Regions from separate parts of the Streptomyces marianii genome, predicted to be linked through region 1. Evidence: riboswitches for the same ligand, from Rfam matches in the RefSeq annotation. Region 1 holds a riboswitch; each other region holds the start of a gene.

Region 1 (3,734 bases):
CCTCCTCGGCGCCGCGCTCCTGCTCGAACTCCAGGGCCACCGCCGCGAGTTCCTGGAGGTTCTCGATACGGGTCTCGTCCTGGGGGTCGGTGGAGGCCTGCAGCTCGGCGAGATAGCCGGTCCGCTCCAGCACGGCCTCCAGCACCACCGCGGGGCCCGCGCCCGAGTCGACGATCGTGCGCAGCTCCTCCATGAGCGTGTTGAAGCGCTTCACGGCGTTGGCGGAGCGGGCTGCCATGCCGTACGCCTCGTCGACGCGGCGCAGCGCCTGCGGGAACGTGATCCTCTCCCGCAGGGCGAGCGCGTCGATCATCGCCTCGGCGCGCTCGCCGATGCCGCGCTTCGGGACGTTCAGGATCCGCCGCAGTGGCACGTTGTCCTCGGGGTTGGCGAGGACGCGGAGGTATGCCAGGACGTCCCGGACCTCCTTGCGCTCGTAGAAACGCACACCGCCGACGACCTTGTACGGCAGGCCGACGCGGATGAAGATCTCCTCGAAGACACGGGACTGGGCGTTGGTCCGGTAGAAGACCGCCACGTCGCCGGCCTTGGCTCCGCCCGCGTCCGTCAGCCGGTCGATCTCGTCGGCGACGAACTGGGCCTCGTCGTGCTCGGTGTCCGCGACGTAGCCGGTGATCTGCGCTCCGGCGCCCGCGTTCGTCCACAGGTTCTTGGGACGGCGGCTCTCGTTGCGCTCGATCACGGCGTTGGCCGCGGAGAGGATCGTCTGGGACGAGCGGTAGTTCTGCTCGAGCAGGATCGTGGTCGCGTCCGGGTAGTCCTCCTCGAACTGGAGGATGTTGCGGATCGTGGCACCGCGGAACGCGTAGATCGACTGGTCGGCGTCGCCCACCACGCACAGTTCGGCGGGGCCGAGGTCGTCGTGGCCCGTGCCGACCAGTTCGCGCACGAGTGTGTACTGGGCGTGGTTGGTGTCCTGGTACTCGTCGACCAGGACGTGGCGGAACCGGCGCCGGTAGTGCTCGGCGACGTCCGGGAACGCCTGGAGCAGATGGACCGTCGTCATGATGATGTCGTCGAAGTCCAGCGCGTTGGCCTCGCGCAGGCGGGCCTGGTACATCCGGTACGCCTCGGCCAGCGTCTTCTCGAAGCCTCCGGCCTGGGCGTCACCCCCGCCTGCCTGGTCGGCGAAGGCCTCCTCGTCGATCAGCTCGTTCTTCAGGTTCGAGATCTTGGCGCTGAACGACTTCGGCGGGTACCGCTTCGGGTCGAGGTCCAGATCGCGGCAGACCAGTGCCATCAGCCGCTTGGAGTCGGCGGCGTCGTAGATCGAGAAGGACGACGTGAAGCCGAGCCTCTTGCTCTCGCGGCGCAGTATGCGGACACACGCGCTGTGGAAGGTGGAGACCCACATGGCGCGGGCGCGCGGGCCGACGAGCTGCTCGACGCGCTCCTTCATCTCGCCCGCGGCCTTGTTGGTGAACGTGATGGCCAGTATCTGGCCGGGGTGGACGTCGCGGGTCGCCAGCAGATGGGCGATCCGGTGGGTCAGCACCCGGGTCTTGCCGGAGCCGGCGCCGGCGACGATGAGCAGCGGCGATCCCGTGTGGACGACGGCGGCGCGCTGCTGTTCGTTCAGCCCGTCGAGCAGGGCCGCCGGGTCGATGACGGGCCGCGGGGCACCGTTGCGGTAGTGGACGTCCCCGGACGGGGGCAGGTCGAACCTGCCCTCGAAGAGGTCGTGCGGGACCTCGTCCGCGGGCGGGTGCTCGTCGTCCTCCGGTGGCGGGGGCTCCTCCGGGGCCGCGGTGCGCTGGAGGTCCGCCAGGAAACTGTCGTCAAAGAGGCTGCTCATCGCTCTCCGAGTCTAGGCGGCCCCGCCGACAGCCCGTTGCCGCCTTCGCGGGAATCACCATCGGACACCTCCAGTCATGACACGGACACATAGCGCCAAGGTAACGGAAATGTATCGGGCATATCGACCACTCTCCTTCACAGCAGCACCACACTTTGGCTAGCGTGCTCGCCCAGGCAGCCCGTACCCCCTTCGGCGAACCACGCCGGCCGGGCAGCCGCGCCGAATCCGTGCCCCTCGCAGAGGAGTTCGGAACCGGGGACCCACTCAAGCACAACCGGGGTGAATCGGGCCTGGTTTCACCTGGCCCGTAGGGCAACCTTCCGTTCCGTCCGAACCCGACAGCTAACCCGGTAGGCGTTCCACGGAAGGAGATGCCGGCCTTGGCGTCGCACCGCAAGCCGCGCAGCCGCACACGTACGAACACACCTGCCGTCGGGATCACGACGGCCGCCATAGCGGGGGTCTCGCTCCTCTCGGCACAGAATGCGACAGCCGACCCGAAGCCCAGCATCGAGGAAGTCCAGAAGAAGGTCGACGACCTCTACCGCCAGGCTGGTTCATCGACCCAGGAGTACAACAAGGCGAAGGAGTCCACCGAGCAGCAGCGCCGCAAGGTGGACCGTGCCCTCGACGAGGCCGCCGAGCGCACGGAGGCCCTCAACGAGTCCCGGCGTGCCCTCGGTTCGTACGCGGCCGCCCAGTACCGCACCGGCGCCGTCACCCCGACCGCCGCACTGCTCTTCGCCGACAACCCTCAGTCCTACGCCGACCAGACACAACTGATGGACCGGCTGACCGAGCAGCAGCGCGGAGCCGTCGCCGACCACGAGACCCAGCGGGCCGAGGCTGCGAAGCAACGCGCCCAGGCCACCAGGAGCCTGGAGACGCTCACGGACTCTCAGGATTCGCTGCGCGCCAGGAAGCAGGCCGTCCAGAAGAAGCTCGCCGAGGCGCGGGAGCTGCTGTCGCAGCTGACCGCCGAGGAGCGCGCGCGGCTCGCCGAACTCGAGCGCAAGAAGGAGGAGGAAGCCCGCCGGAAGGCCGAGGCGAGGGCCAAGGCCGAGGCGGAGGCCGAGGCCGAGGCCGAGCGGCAGCTCCAGGAGCGTGAGCAGCGGGAGCGGGAACAGGCGGGCACGGACACCGGCACCGGCACCGGCACCGGGGCGGCTTCCGGAACAACCGGCGGCACGTACGCGGCCAAGGCCGAGAAGGTGCTCTCCTTCGCGCGGGCTCAGATCGGCAAGCCGTACGTCTGGGGCGCGACGGGCCCTAGCTCGTACGACTGCTCCGGGCTCACCCAGGCCGCCTGGCGCGCGGCGGGCGTCGACCTGCCCCGGACCACCTGGGACCAGGTGAAGGCCGGACAGAGTGTGGCGACGGCCGACCTGCTCCCGGGTGACCTGGTCTTCTTCTACGACGACATCAGCCACGTCGGGATCTACATCGGCGACGGCAAGATGATCCACGCCCCCAAGCCGGGCGCGAACGTCCGCGAGGAGTCGATCTACTACATGCCGATCCACAGCAGCATCCGGCCCGCGTAGCGTTCACGCGGGCCGGAGGCCCGTGACCGCCGCACTCGCGGAGTCACGGACTCGCGCCGCAACGCCCTTCGGAAGAGGGGGTTGCGGCGCGAGCCGTATACGGGAGGGGCCGGCGGTGCGGCGGGAACCGGGCCCGGGGCCCGCTCCGCCGCGGAGGCTCCCGGGCGGCTCAGGGCCGCGCGGCCGTGATGCCGCCGCCGCGGGCGGACGCCCGGGGGCTTCGGACCACTCAGGTCCAGAGGGTCGCGATGAGGACGTTCGCCAGGGTCAGGCCGCCGACCGCCCCGAACACCCCCTTGTCCACGGTCTCCTCGTCCCGCTTGACGTAGACCAGTGCAATGATCACCACGAGCACGGCGAGCTTGATGCCG
Region 2 (3,734 bases), 1.3 Mb from region 1:
CTTCCGGCGTTCCGGTGACGATCGCCAAGGCCGGTGGCACCCCGGTCAACGCCGCCTCGATGCTCGCGGTGCTCGGCCTCGGGGCGCAGGGCGGCGAGGAGATCGTGCTCGCCTCGGACGCGGAGGGCGCGGAGGCCGCCCTGGAGCGTCTGGCGAAGCTCGTCGCCGAGGGCCTCGAGGAGCTTCCCGAGACCGTCTGAAACCGATGAATTCATGTGCGGGCCGCGGCGCCGGAGATTTCCGGCGCCGCGGCCCGCATATTTCCCCCGGGCTTTGCCCCAATTGCTTTTCCGGCAGCAGGAAAAAGCCCCCGGCACACAATGCCGCTCTTTGTATACGGTGCGACTGTTAAATACGGTCGCCCGCCGTGTTTACGGAATGTTGCGAAACCCTCACGCCGGTGGGGATCCGCAGCCGGTGCGCGCCCGTCGTCCGCTCGGCGTGCAGCGCCGTGAGCGCGCGGGCGCGCTCCGCGTCGCCGCGCGCCACCGCGTCCACGATCGCGCCGTGCTCGGCCCACGCCTCGACGGGACGGGCGGGACGCTCGACCGTGTACATCCACGCGATCTTGTGCCGGAGCTGGGTCAGCAGCGCGGTGAGCCCCGGGCTCCCGCACGCCTGGGCCAGGGTCTCGTGGAACCAGGCGCCGAGCGAGCGCAGGTCCTCGCCCTGACCGCGCCGGGCCCGGTCCTGGCCCAGTCTGACCAGCCCGCGCAACACCTTGAGGTGCGCCTCGCTGCGCCGCTGGGCGGCCCGGGCGGCGCCGAGGGGCTCCAGCAGCAGCCGTATCTCCAGCAGGTCGGCGGCCTCCTGCTCGGTGGGCTCGGCCACGCACGCTCCGGCATGCCGGCGGGTCACGACGAAGCCCTCCGACTCCAGGGTGCGCAGGGCCTCCCGGACCGGGACGCGCGAGACTCCGTAGCGGCGCGCCAGCTGCTCCTCGGTGAGGCGGCTGCCGCGCTCGAACGCACCGGAGACGATGTCGTCGCGGATCGCCGTGCATACCGAGCGCGCGGGAATGCGCATACCGAACCTCCGCTTTAATCGCCGCGAAACCCCGTCGAGCGACGTCTGTTTCGGTGACTCTATGGCAGGTGGCCGGAATTTCCGAAGACCCATGGTAATCCATGGTTATCTTTTGGCCTGAATACGCCGAAAGCCCCGGCTCGGAGAGGAGCCGGGGCCTCGGACGGAAAGGTGTGTGCGTCAGACGCGGACGCCGTGCGAGCGCAGGTACGACACCGGGTCGATGTCCGAGCCGTAGTCCTCGCCGGTGCGGGCCTCGAAGTGGAGGTGGGGACCGGACGAGTTCCCGGTCGATCCGGCGAGGCCGACCTGCTGGCCCGGGGTGACCTGCTGGCCGACCGAGACGCTGATCGAGGACAGGTGGCCGTACTGCGTGTACGTTCCGTCGTGCATGCGCAGGACGACGTTGTTGCCGTAGGCGCCGCCCCAGCCGGCCTCCACGACGGTGCCCATGCCGACGGCGACGACCTCGGTGCCGGAGGCGGCGTGGAAGTCGACGCCGGTGTGGCTGCCGGAGGACCACTGGGCACCCCCGGCGTGGTAGTCGGTGCTCACGTAGGAGCCGGCGACCGGGAGCGTGTACGTCATCAGCCGCTTGCGCTCGGCCTCTCGGGCGGCACGCTCCGCGGCGTCACGGGCGGCCTCCACCCGGAGCTCGGCCTTGCGCTTGGCCTCGGCCTCGGCCTTCTCCTGGGCCGCGACCAGGGCGGCCTCCTGCTGCTGGGCCTCCGCCTGGGCGTCGATCCGCTCGGCGAGCGAGTCGGCGGCGACGGCCTGGGTCAGGCCGGTGTCCTCGACGGGAGCGGAGACCTCGGCCTCGGCGGCGAAGGCCGGGGAGGCGAGAGTGCCGATGACGCCGGTGGTGGCGATGGCCGCGACGGAGGCGACGCCCGCGCTCTTGCGCGACAGGCGGCTCGGACCACGGTGCTTCCCGGTGGCACGGGTGAACGCCATGAAGTGGCTGATCCTTTCCTTCCTTCTCGCCTACCGGGTTAGCTGACGGGTTCGGAGCAGGAAGGTCTCCTACGGACCCCTCCGCACGGCGGCGAAGGCGCCCGATTCACCCCGGGGGACATATGGGTCCCCGGCTCCCCAGGCTCGCGCCGGACGGGGACTCGGCGATGGCTGCCCGATGCCGCGGGTGCGGCGCGTGCAACTGGCGGACAGCGCAGAAGACGCTAAGCCGATCTTCGCTCAATCACCAAACAGACACGGATATTTGTAGTGCACGCCACAGGGCAGACACCACTCCTCCCCATCAAACCGGACATAGGGGAAGGTCGTTCCGGGTACGCGAAAGGGCCCCGCCGGCGTGAAACCGGCGGAGCCCTTTCGCGTGCGCCGGAGCGCGAGCGGTCAATCAGCCCGTGACAACGGTCACTTCACCGATTCCGAGCGCCCGGACGGGCTCCTCGATCTCGGAGGCGTCCCCGACGAGGACCGTGACGAGCCGGTCCACGGGGAAGGCGCTGACGACCGCGGCGGTCGCCTCCACCGTGCCGGTCCCGGCAAGCCGCGCGTACAACTGGGCCTGGTAGTCGTCCGGGAGACCCTGCTCGACCTGGTCGGCCAGCGTGCCCGCCACGGAGGCGGCCGTCTCGTACTTCAGCGGCGCCACGCCCACCAGGTTCTGCACGGCGACATCGCGCTCCGCGTCGGTCAGGCCCTCCGCGGCGAGGGTGCGCAGCACCCTGAAGAGGTCGTCGAGCGCGGGACCGGTGTGCGGGGTGTCGACCGAGCCGCTGATGGCGAGCATCGCGGCACCGGAGGCCCCGCCCGGGGACGCCGGGGTGTCCGAGCGCAGCACCTGGCCGAAGGCCCGCACCCCGTAGGTGTAGCCCTTCTCCTCGCGCAGCACGCGGTCCAGGCGCGAGGTGAGCGTGCCACCGAGGCAGTAGGTGCCCAGGACCTGGGCGGGCCAGACCCGGTCGTGGCGGTCGGGGCCGATCCGGCCGATCAGCAACTGGGTCTGCACGGCGCCGGGGCGGTCGACGACGACGACGCGGCCGGTGTCGTCGGCGGTGATCTGCGGCATCGGGCGGCTCTCGGCCGAATCGCCCGTCCAGGCACCGAGCGTGTCGGTCAGCACGGCGTCCAGGTCCACCCCTTCGAGGTCACCGACGACCACGGCCGTGGCCGTGGCCGGGCGGACGTGCGCCTCGTAGAAGGCCCGGACCGCGGCGGAGTCGATGCGCTCGACGGTCTCCTCCGTGCCCTGCCGCGGCCGCGACATCCGGGAGGACGCCGGGAACAGCTGCCGGGAGAGCTCCTTCGCGGCCCGGCGGGCCGGGTTCGCCGTCTCGTGGGGGATCTCGTCCAGCCGGTTGCGCACGAGCCGCTCCACCTCGCTGTCGGCGAACAGCGGGGCGCGCAGCGCCTCGGCGAGCAGGCCGAGGGCCTTCGGCAGCCGCGAGACCGGCACCTCCAGGGAGATCCGCACCCCCGGGTGGTCGGCGTGGGAGTCGAGCGTGGCGCCACAGCGCTCCAACTCGGCGGCGAACTCCTCGGCCGAGTGCTTGTCCGTGCCCTCGGACAGTGCGCGGGCCATGATCGTGGCGACGCCGTCCAGCCCTTCGGGCTCGGCGTCCAGCGGTGCGTCGAGGAAGATCTCCACGGCCACGACCTGCTGGCCGGGACGGTGGCAGCGCAGCACGGTCAGCCCGTTGCCGAGCGTGCCCCGCTCGGGCGCGGGAAATGCCCAGGGCCTG
Region 3 (3,734 bases), 1.2 Mb from region 1:
CGCTTCGTCGCGGTACTCCCGTGGCTGCTGATCGTGGGCGGGGTCTTCTACGACCTGGGAACGCCGGACACCTTCACCGCGGCCCCTCTCTTCACGGCCGCGCCGCTGATCGCCGCACCCTTCTTCTCGATGCTCTACACACTGGCCACCGGGGTGGCGGCCTGCGCGGCGGTGACCGGCATGCACGTCTACAGCGAGAGGCTCCAGGGGATCCCTGCCGTCACCGAGTCGCTGACCGTGTTCACGGTCTCCGTACTGGCCCTCTTCATCAACCGGATCGTGCGGCGCAGCGGTGAGCGCCTGGCGTCGGCCCGCGTCGTCGCGGAGGCCGCGCAGCGGGCCGTGCTGCCCACGCCGGACGAGCGGATCGACGGCCTTCAGATCGCCGCCCGGTACGAGGCGGCCGAGCAGGACGCGTTCATCGGCGGGGACCTGTACGCCGCGCAGAAGACCCCGTACGGGGTGCGGCTGATCGTGGGCGACGTGCAGGGGAAGGGTCTGGGCGTGGTCGGGACGGTCGCCTTGGTGCTGGGCGCCTTCCGGGAGGCCGCCGAGCAGGAGGACTCGCTGGCGGGGGTGGCGCAGCGGCTGGAGCGGGCGCTCGCACGGGAGGGCGCGTGGGAATCCGGGTTCGGCGCCGTCGAGGGCTTCACCACCGCCGTGCTCGCCGAGATCCCGCGTGACGGCGATCGGATCAGGATCGTCAACCGGGGGCACCCTCCGCCGCTGCTGCTCGGGGCGGACGGCGCGCTGGTCGTGCTGGATCCGCCCGAGCGGGCGCTGCCCCTGGGGATCGGCCTCGGGGCCTGGCCGGACCGGACGTCCGAGACCCCCTATCCGCCCGGTGGCACGCTCCTCCTCTACACCGACGGCCTGTCCGAGGCACGGGACGCGCACGGCGTCATGTACGACCCGCGCCGGCGGCTGGGCGGCCGGGCCTTCTCCGGCCCGGAGGAACTGCTGGACGCGGTCGTCGCCGATGTGCGAAGGCACACGGGAGGGGCGGCGACGGACGACATGGCGCTGCTCGCGGTCACCCGGGGGGAGGGGCGGAGGCCGCCACGGCGCGGGATGGCGCCGGTCCCGCCGTGAGGGGCGGGGCGCCTCGCCACTTGGCGGTTCGGTGCCGGTGAGGCATGTGGGGCGTGAGGGCTGCCTGAGAAGCGCAATGCCACGGAACGTGATCGGAGGGGAGCCCTCCGCATAACAACTGACGAACCATCAGAAGCTTTGGGTCGAATGAAGGTCCATCAACTTGTCCGTTTCGGGGATGTTGTTGCAGGTAAGTCCCGGCCAACATCCTTAATGATCAGTCGGAACGCCTTGGAATCCGGGCTCGGTCTCTATTAACGTTCGATAACGCAGCGCGGTCGTCCCAGTCGTCGCCAGAGACGGCACCGTGCGCACGCGCCGAATCCCGCAAGGGAACCGGGGAACCAACTATTGGGGTGAATCGGGCACTTCGCGGTGCCCGTAGGAGACCTTCCTGCTCCGAACCCGTCAGCTAACCCGGTAGGCGAGAAGGAAGGAAAGGAGAACGCCTCCGTGGCGTCCAACGAGCCTGCCCTCCAGGAGCCCCCCACTGCGCAGTGGGTCCCCAGCGACCAGTGGGCTCCCGCCCCCGGGGCGGAGGAGTGGAACCCGACCGAGGAATCGGTCCGTCCCGTCCGTGGCAGGCACCGCGTCGTCAAGCAACGCAACGCGCTCGCACGGAGCTCCACCGTCCTCGGTGTCGGTGTCATCGCCGCGGTCGGTGCGGGTGGTATGGCCACCGCCCAGGACAAGCCCGCGGTCTCCATTTCCCTGCCCGACGTCATCGCGGACAAACTCCCCGACGCCGAATCGCTGCCCGGTGTCGGCTCCTTGATGTCGGACGACTCCGGCGACGAGGCAGTCGCGGACGGACCGCTCACCACGGCCGACATCACCGTCCAGGGTGGTGACGCGGGCGAGGCCCTGCGCGCCCGGATCCTCCAGCAGGCCGAGCAGCAGCAGGCCAAGGCCGAGGCTGAGGCCCGGGCGGCTGCCGAGCAGGCCGCCGTGGAGCAGGCCGCCGCCGAGGCGAAGCGGCAGGCGACCGAGGCCGCCGAAGCGGCCGCCGAGGCCGAGCGCAAGGCCGCGGAGGCCGAGCGCAAGGCCGCGGAGGAGGCCGCCCGCAAGGCGGAGGCCGAGCGCCTCGCCAAGCTCGCCGCGAGTTATTCGCTGCCGACCTCGTCGTACACGCTGACCTCCACCTACGGGCAGGCCGGATCCATGTGGTCCTCCGGCTACCACACGGGTCTCGACTTCGCCGCACCGACGGGCACCCCCGTCAAGGCCGTGCACGGCGGCACCATCAAGTCGGCAGGCTGGTCCGGTTCGTACGGCTACCGCATCGTGCTGGAGCTCGAGGACGGCACCGAGGTCTGGTACAGCCACCTGTCGTCGATGACCGTCGGCGTGGGGCAGAAGGTCTCCACCTCCGAGACCATCGGCCGCGTCGGCGCCACCGGCAACGTCACCGGCCCGCACCTCCACCTCGAGGTGCACACCCCGGGTGGCGACGGGGTCGACCCCGCCGCGTGGCTGCGGGACAAGGGCCTCTCCGTCTGATCCATCGGCACGGAGCCGCGCGCTGCGGTAGCCGTTGGCCCGGAGCCCCGTGCTCCGGCCCATCCTTGTGGAGCCTCGTGCTCCGGCCGACGACGGCCCGGTGACGTCCCACCGACGTCCACCGGGCCGTCGGCTGTGCATGCCCGGCTGCGCCTGCCGGCATCCATGCACCGCCGGCGTTCCCGCAGGCCCCGGGCGCCCGCCGGGGTGGCGTCAGCCGCGGTAGGGGTTGAAGCCGCTGTAGTCCAGATGGGGAGGGGGCTGCCAGGCGCGGCCCGTCGCGCGGGCGGCGTACGTCAGAGCCGGGCCCGCGAGATCCCGGCGCTGCCACAGATGGTGCAGCAGCTCCTGCTCCCGGGCGGCGAAGTCCGGCCCGGCCGTGCCCCGCTCGGCCCGGTGGCGGAGGAAGGCCAGGGAGGTGGCGAACACCTCGTACTCGGAGACGGCACGCGCGGCGGCGGCGCCGTGGGTGCGGCCCGCCAGATCGCGGGCCATCGTGCGGGCCTTCATCGAGGACAGGGCCAGCGGCTCGGTGGGCGCCAGCCAGCCGGCCGCGGCATAGGCCGGCAGTTCCGCCGCGACCGTGCGCAGCTCACGCTGCCGGGTCCACACCGCCAGCCAGGTCAGCAGACCGAAGGCGGGCACCATGAACGCCGCGTACACCGCGTAGAAACCCAGAGGGCCGAAGATGCCCGAGCCGTTCCACAGGGCGTGCATGCCCATGGAGAGGAGCAGGCCGAGTACGGGCAGTGCGACCCTGCGGACCGTCCGGTCCCGCGCGGTGGCGGCCGCCAGCCCGAAACCGATGCCCGTGAGCACCGTGAACAGCGGGTGCGCGAACGGAGACATCACGATCCGTACGAAGAAGGTGGCGGCCGTGACGGAGGCGAAGCCGGAGGTCCCGAACTCCTGGTCCTCGCCGAAGGCGTTGCCGAGATAGAGGATGTTCTCGGTGAACGCGAAGCCCGTCGCCGTGAAACCGGCGATCACGACACCGTCGACGAGGCCGGTGAAGTCCCGTCTCCGGAAGAGGAACAACAGAAGCACCGCGGCCGCCTTGGCGGTCTCCTCGACCACGGGGGCGATGACGGTCGCACCGATCGTGTCCGCGTGCGTCGGATCGGCCGTGGCCGTGGCTATCC
Region 4 (3,734 bases), 1.8 Mb from region 1:
ACGCCGAGCCTGCCGGCGGGACTGCGAACGGTAGACGCGGGCGGCGGTCTGCTCACCGAGCAGCCGCAGCCTGGTCGCGGTGGAGAACCGGTCCCGGGCCATCAGTGCGCCTCCCCTTCACGTGCGTACGTCCCCGCACACGGTACGGGACCGTGTGCGGGGACGTAGGCAACCTCCGCCCCCGCCGGGCTCGCCGCCCGGCGAGGGCGTCCGGAATCAGCCCTTGAAGCGCGGGAACGCGCTGCGGCCGGCGTACACCGCGGCGTCGTCGAGGATCTCCTCGATGCGCAGGAGCTGGTTGTACTTGGCGACGCGCTCGGAACGGGCCGGGGCACCGGTCTTGATCTGACCGCAGTTGGTGGCGACGGCCAGGTCGGCGATGGTGACGTCCTCGGTCTCGCCGGATCGGTGGGACATCATGCACTTGAAGCCGCTGCGCTGGGCCAGCTCGACCGCGTCGAGGGTCTCGGTCAGCGAGCCGATCTGGTTGACCTTGACCAGGAGGGCGTTGGCGGCGGCCTCGTCGATACCGCGGGCGAGGCGCTCGGGGTTGGTCACGAACAGGTCGTCGCCGACCAGCTGGACCTTGGCACCGAGCTTCTCGGTGATCGTCTTCCAGCCGTCCCAGTCGTCCTCGAACAGCGGGTCCTCGATCGAGACCAGCGGGTAGGCGGAGACCAGCTCCTCGTAGTACTCGGTCATCTCGGCGGCCGAGCGGGACTTGCCCTCGAACTCGTAGGCGCCGTCCTTGTAGAACTCGGAGGCGGCGACGTCGAGCGCGAGCGCGATGTCCTTGCCCGGCGTGTAGCCGGCCTTCTTGATCGCCTCGAGGATGAGGTCGAGGGCATCGCGGTTGGAGCCCAGGTTCGGGGCGAAGCCGCCCTCGTCGCCGAGTCCGGTGGAGAGTCCCTTCTCCTTCAGGACCTTCTTCAGGGTGTGGTAGACCTCGGTGCCCCAGCGCAGGGCCTCGGAGAAGGACTCCGCGCCGATGGGCGCGATCATGAACTCCTGGATGTCCACGTTGGAGTCGGCGTGCGAGCCGCCGTTCAGGATGTTCATCATCGGAACGGGCAGCAGGTGCGCGTTCGGGCCGCCGAGGTAGCGGAACAGCGGCAGGTCGGACGCCTCGGAGGCGGCGTGCGCGACGGCGAGGGAGACGCCGAGGATCGCGTTGGCGCCGAGGGAGGACTTGTCTGGGGTGGCGTCGAGGTCGAACATCGCCTGGTCGATCAGGCGCTGCTCGGTGGCGTCGTAGCCGACGAGCTCGGGGCCGATCTGCTCGATGACGGCGAGGACGGCCTTCTCGACGCCCTTGCCAAGGTAGCGGTTCGGGTCGCCGTCGCGGAGCTCGAGGGCCTCGAAGGCGCCGGTGGACGCACCGGACGGAACGGCAGCACGGCCGGTGCTGCCGTCGTCGAGGCCGACCTCGACCTCGACCGTGGGGTTGCCTCGGGAGTCCAGGATTTCCCGGGCTACGACGACGTCGATGGACGGCACGAGCATCTCCTTCTGGGATGTGACGCGTGAGGTGACACAAGCGGGGCCGTGTCGGTGCAGGGCCGCTTCGGCCTTGCGGCAAGAGCCTAACCGCCCGGGTGGCATCGTCCGGCAGATGCCCGCCCCGTGGGACGGAAAACCGGCCGGAACGGACAAAGACCCCGGCCCTGGAGTACCCCCCGTGCCCGCCGGACAGCGGGGAGTACGGGGGATGCCACGCAGGGCCGGGGCCGGGGGTGACCGCGAGGGTCCCCGGGCCGGGCATCAGCTCAGGTGGAGCTTCTGGCCGGGGTGGATGACGTTCGCGTCCTCGACGATGTCCTTGTTCAGCTCGAACAGCTTCTTCCAGCCGCCCTTGACCTTCTCGGAGTCGGCGATCCCGCTGAGGGTGTCGCCGGCCTTGACCGTGTACTCGCCGTCGCCCTTCTTGACCGGGGCGGCGGCGCGCTCGGAGCGGCTGGTCGGGGCCTCGGCTCGCTTCGGGGCGGCGGGCTCGGCCTTGGGCTCGGCGGCCTTGGGGGCGGCCGGGGCGGCTCCGCCGTACGAGGCGTTCGACAGTCCGGTGCCGCAGTTCGGCCAGGCACCCTTGCCCTGGCCCGCCAGGACCTTCTCGGCGATCTGGATCTGCTGCGCCTTGCTGGCCTTGTCGGCGGTGGGGGCGAACGCGGTGCCCCCGTAGGCGGCCCAGGTGGAGGCCGAGAACTGCAGCCCGCCGTAGTAGCCGTTGCCGGTGTTGATCGACCAGTTGCCGCCGGACTCGCACTGGGCGACGGCGTCCCACTCGGAGGCGGTGGCGGCGGACGCGGTGCCCGAGGCCATCAGCGGGGCGGCGATGGCGGCGCCGGCCACACCGGCGAGCGTGGCGACACGGGTGGACCGCTGGAAGACCGTCGGGCGACGGTGCTTGCCCTTGCCGGAAAGCAGCATCGAAGTTCTCCTCACCGACGCCTGCGAGGTGAGCTGTCGGGTTCGGGCCGATGTGGTGCCCGGCCGTGCGACGAACGCACGGCTCCACCCCTAGCCGGGCAGCCCTCATCGGGCCTGTCCGGCACTTACCTTGGGTCCCCCGCTCCTGCCTTCGGCGCTTGCGCGACGACTGTTCCCGGCGGCCGCCGGCAGGATTCGGCGTGCGGTCGACGGGGCCCGCGTTGCGAGCGGTTCAGACCGTAGACACACGTCTCCCCGATGTTCAAAGACGAACATCGGGGAGAAATCGCCCAAAACTGACGGGGCAACATGTCCGTTTTCGCAGGTGGGAGCCGCGATGACCGGAGTTGACCGGCTAGCAGCGCCAGTTGACCGGAAGAGACTCTTGTCTCACTCGCACAGAACCGGACATAAGCGCCCGAACTACTCCTTCAACTGGCCCTTTTCCGGGCCGAGATCGAGACTCTGGCCAGGCAGGATGAGGTCCGCGTCGGAGCCGACGACGTCCTGGTTCGCCTCATAGAGGGCGGGCCAGCCGCCGGGCACCTGGTTCGCGTCGGCGATCGACGAGAGGTTGTCGCCGATGCGGACGACGTACTCGTCTCCCGTGACGGCACCATCCCGCGTCGCTCCATCACCCAGTGAGGCATGTCGACCAGATTCATGGTCATCGCCCGAATTGCCTGCCTCATCCCCTTCGGTGGCGGGGGTGCCCCGATGCTTGCCGGTGCCCGCCTCCGCCCCCGCCTCGCCGGACGCCTCCGCGCTCCCGGCGGAGCCCTCGGCGGATCCGGCGGGCTGCGGGGACCCGGCCGGCGAGGAGGACTGCCCGGACGGCTCGGGCGACTCGGGCGACTCGGAGGCGGACTCGCCCGGGCCCGACCGGGATCCGGCAGGCAAGGGGTCCCCGGCATCCGGCTCGGGCACGGCGTCCGCCCCGTCACCGAACGAGGGTCCCTTCACGACATCGCCCAGCGGGTCGGCCGACGGGGTGCCGGTGGACTCGGAGCCACCGCCGCCCAGACCCGTGATCGATCCGCAGCTCTGCCAGGCGGAGGCACCCTGGGCGGCGAGCACCATCTCGGCGACCGAGATCTGCTCGGAGGGGCTGGCGAGGTCCGCGCGCGGCGCGTACGCGGTGCCGCCGTAGGCCTCCCATATCTCCTGGGACATCTGGAGGCCGCCGTAGTAACCGTTGCCGAGGTTGGCACTCCAGTCGCCGCCGCTCTCGCAGTCCGCGACGCGGTTCCAGGTGGCGGTGTCGGCGGCGGACGCGGAACCCGCGCCGAGCAGCGGGATGGCGATGGCCG

What was found. Region 1 has a riboswitch for cyclic di-AMP ahead of FEF34_RS14655 (C40 family peptidase). Riboswitches for the same ligand answer to the same signal wherever they lie in the genome.
Region 2: linked by a shared signal. The riboswitch ahead of FEF34_RS09045 (M23 family metallopeptidase) and the one ahead of FEF34_RS14655 (C40 family peptidase) in region 1 are both predicted to bind cyclic di-AMP.
Region 3: linked by a shared signal. The riboswitch ahead of FEF34_RS20265 (M23 family metallopeptidase) and the one ahead of FEF34_RS14655 (C40 family peptidase) in region 1 are both predicted to bind cyclic di-AMP.
Region 4: linked by a shared signal. The riboswitch ahead of FEF34_RS22920 (LysM peptidoglycan-binding domain-containing protein) and the one ahead of FEF34_RS14655 (C40 family peptidase) in region 1 are both predicted to bind cyclic di-AMP.

Annotation. Positions count from the first base shown of each region.
Region 1 is NZ_VAWE01000001.1:3,290,975-3,294,708, forward strand. Features, by position in the region: gene pcrA (DNA helicase PcrA) at 1-1,816, opposite strand, end outside; cyclic di-AMP (ydaO/yuaA leader) riboswitch at 2,027-2,192, shown strand; gene FEF34_RS14655 (C40 family peptidase) at 2,191-3,363, shown strand; gene FEF34_RS14660 (hypothetical protein) at 3,593-3,734, opposite strand, start outside.
Region 2 is NZ_VAWE01000001.1:2,027,753-2,031,486, forward strand. Features, by position in the region: gene FEF34_RS09035 (HPr family phosphocarrier protein) at 1-200, shown strand, start outside; gene FEF34_RS09040 (GntR family transcriptional regulator) at 349-1,026, opposite strand; gene FEF34_RS09045 (M23 family metallopeptidase) at 1,207-1,980, opposite strand; cyclic di-AMP (ydaO/yuaA leader) riboswitch at 1,994-2,157, opposite strand; gene FEF34_RS09050 (M16 family metallopeptidase) at 2,387-3,734, opposite strand, start outside.
Region 3 is NZ_VAWE01000001.1:4,490,313-4,494,046, forward strand. Features, by position in the region: gene FEF34_RS20260 (PP2C family protein-serine/threonine phosphatase) at 1-1,092, shown strand, start outside; cyclic di-AMP (ydaO/yuaA leader) riboswitch at 1,399-1,534, shown strand; gene FEF34_RS20265 (M23 family metallopeptidase) at 1,546-2,592, shown strand; gene FEF34_RS20270 (PrsW family intramembrane metalloprotease) at 2,806-3,734, opposite strand, start outside.
Region 4 is NZ_VAWE01000001.1:5,070,954-5,074,687, reverse strand. Features, by position in the region: gene FEF34_RS22930 (FtsB family cell division protein) at 1-102, opposite strand, end outside; gene eno (phosphopyruvate hydratase) at 217-1,497, opposite strand; gene FEF34_RS22920 (LysM peptidoglycan-binding domain-containing protein) at 1,762-2,424, opposite strand; cyclic di-AMP (ydaO/yuaA leader) riboswitch at 2,428-2,591, opposite strand; gene FEF34_RS43955 (LysM peptidoglycan-binding domain-containing protein) at 2,848-3,734, opposite strand, start outside.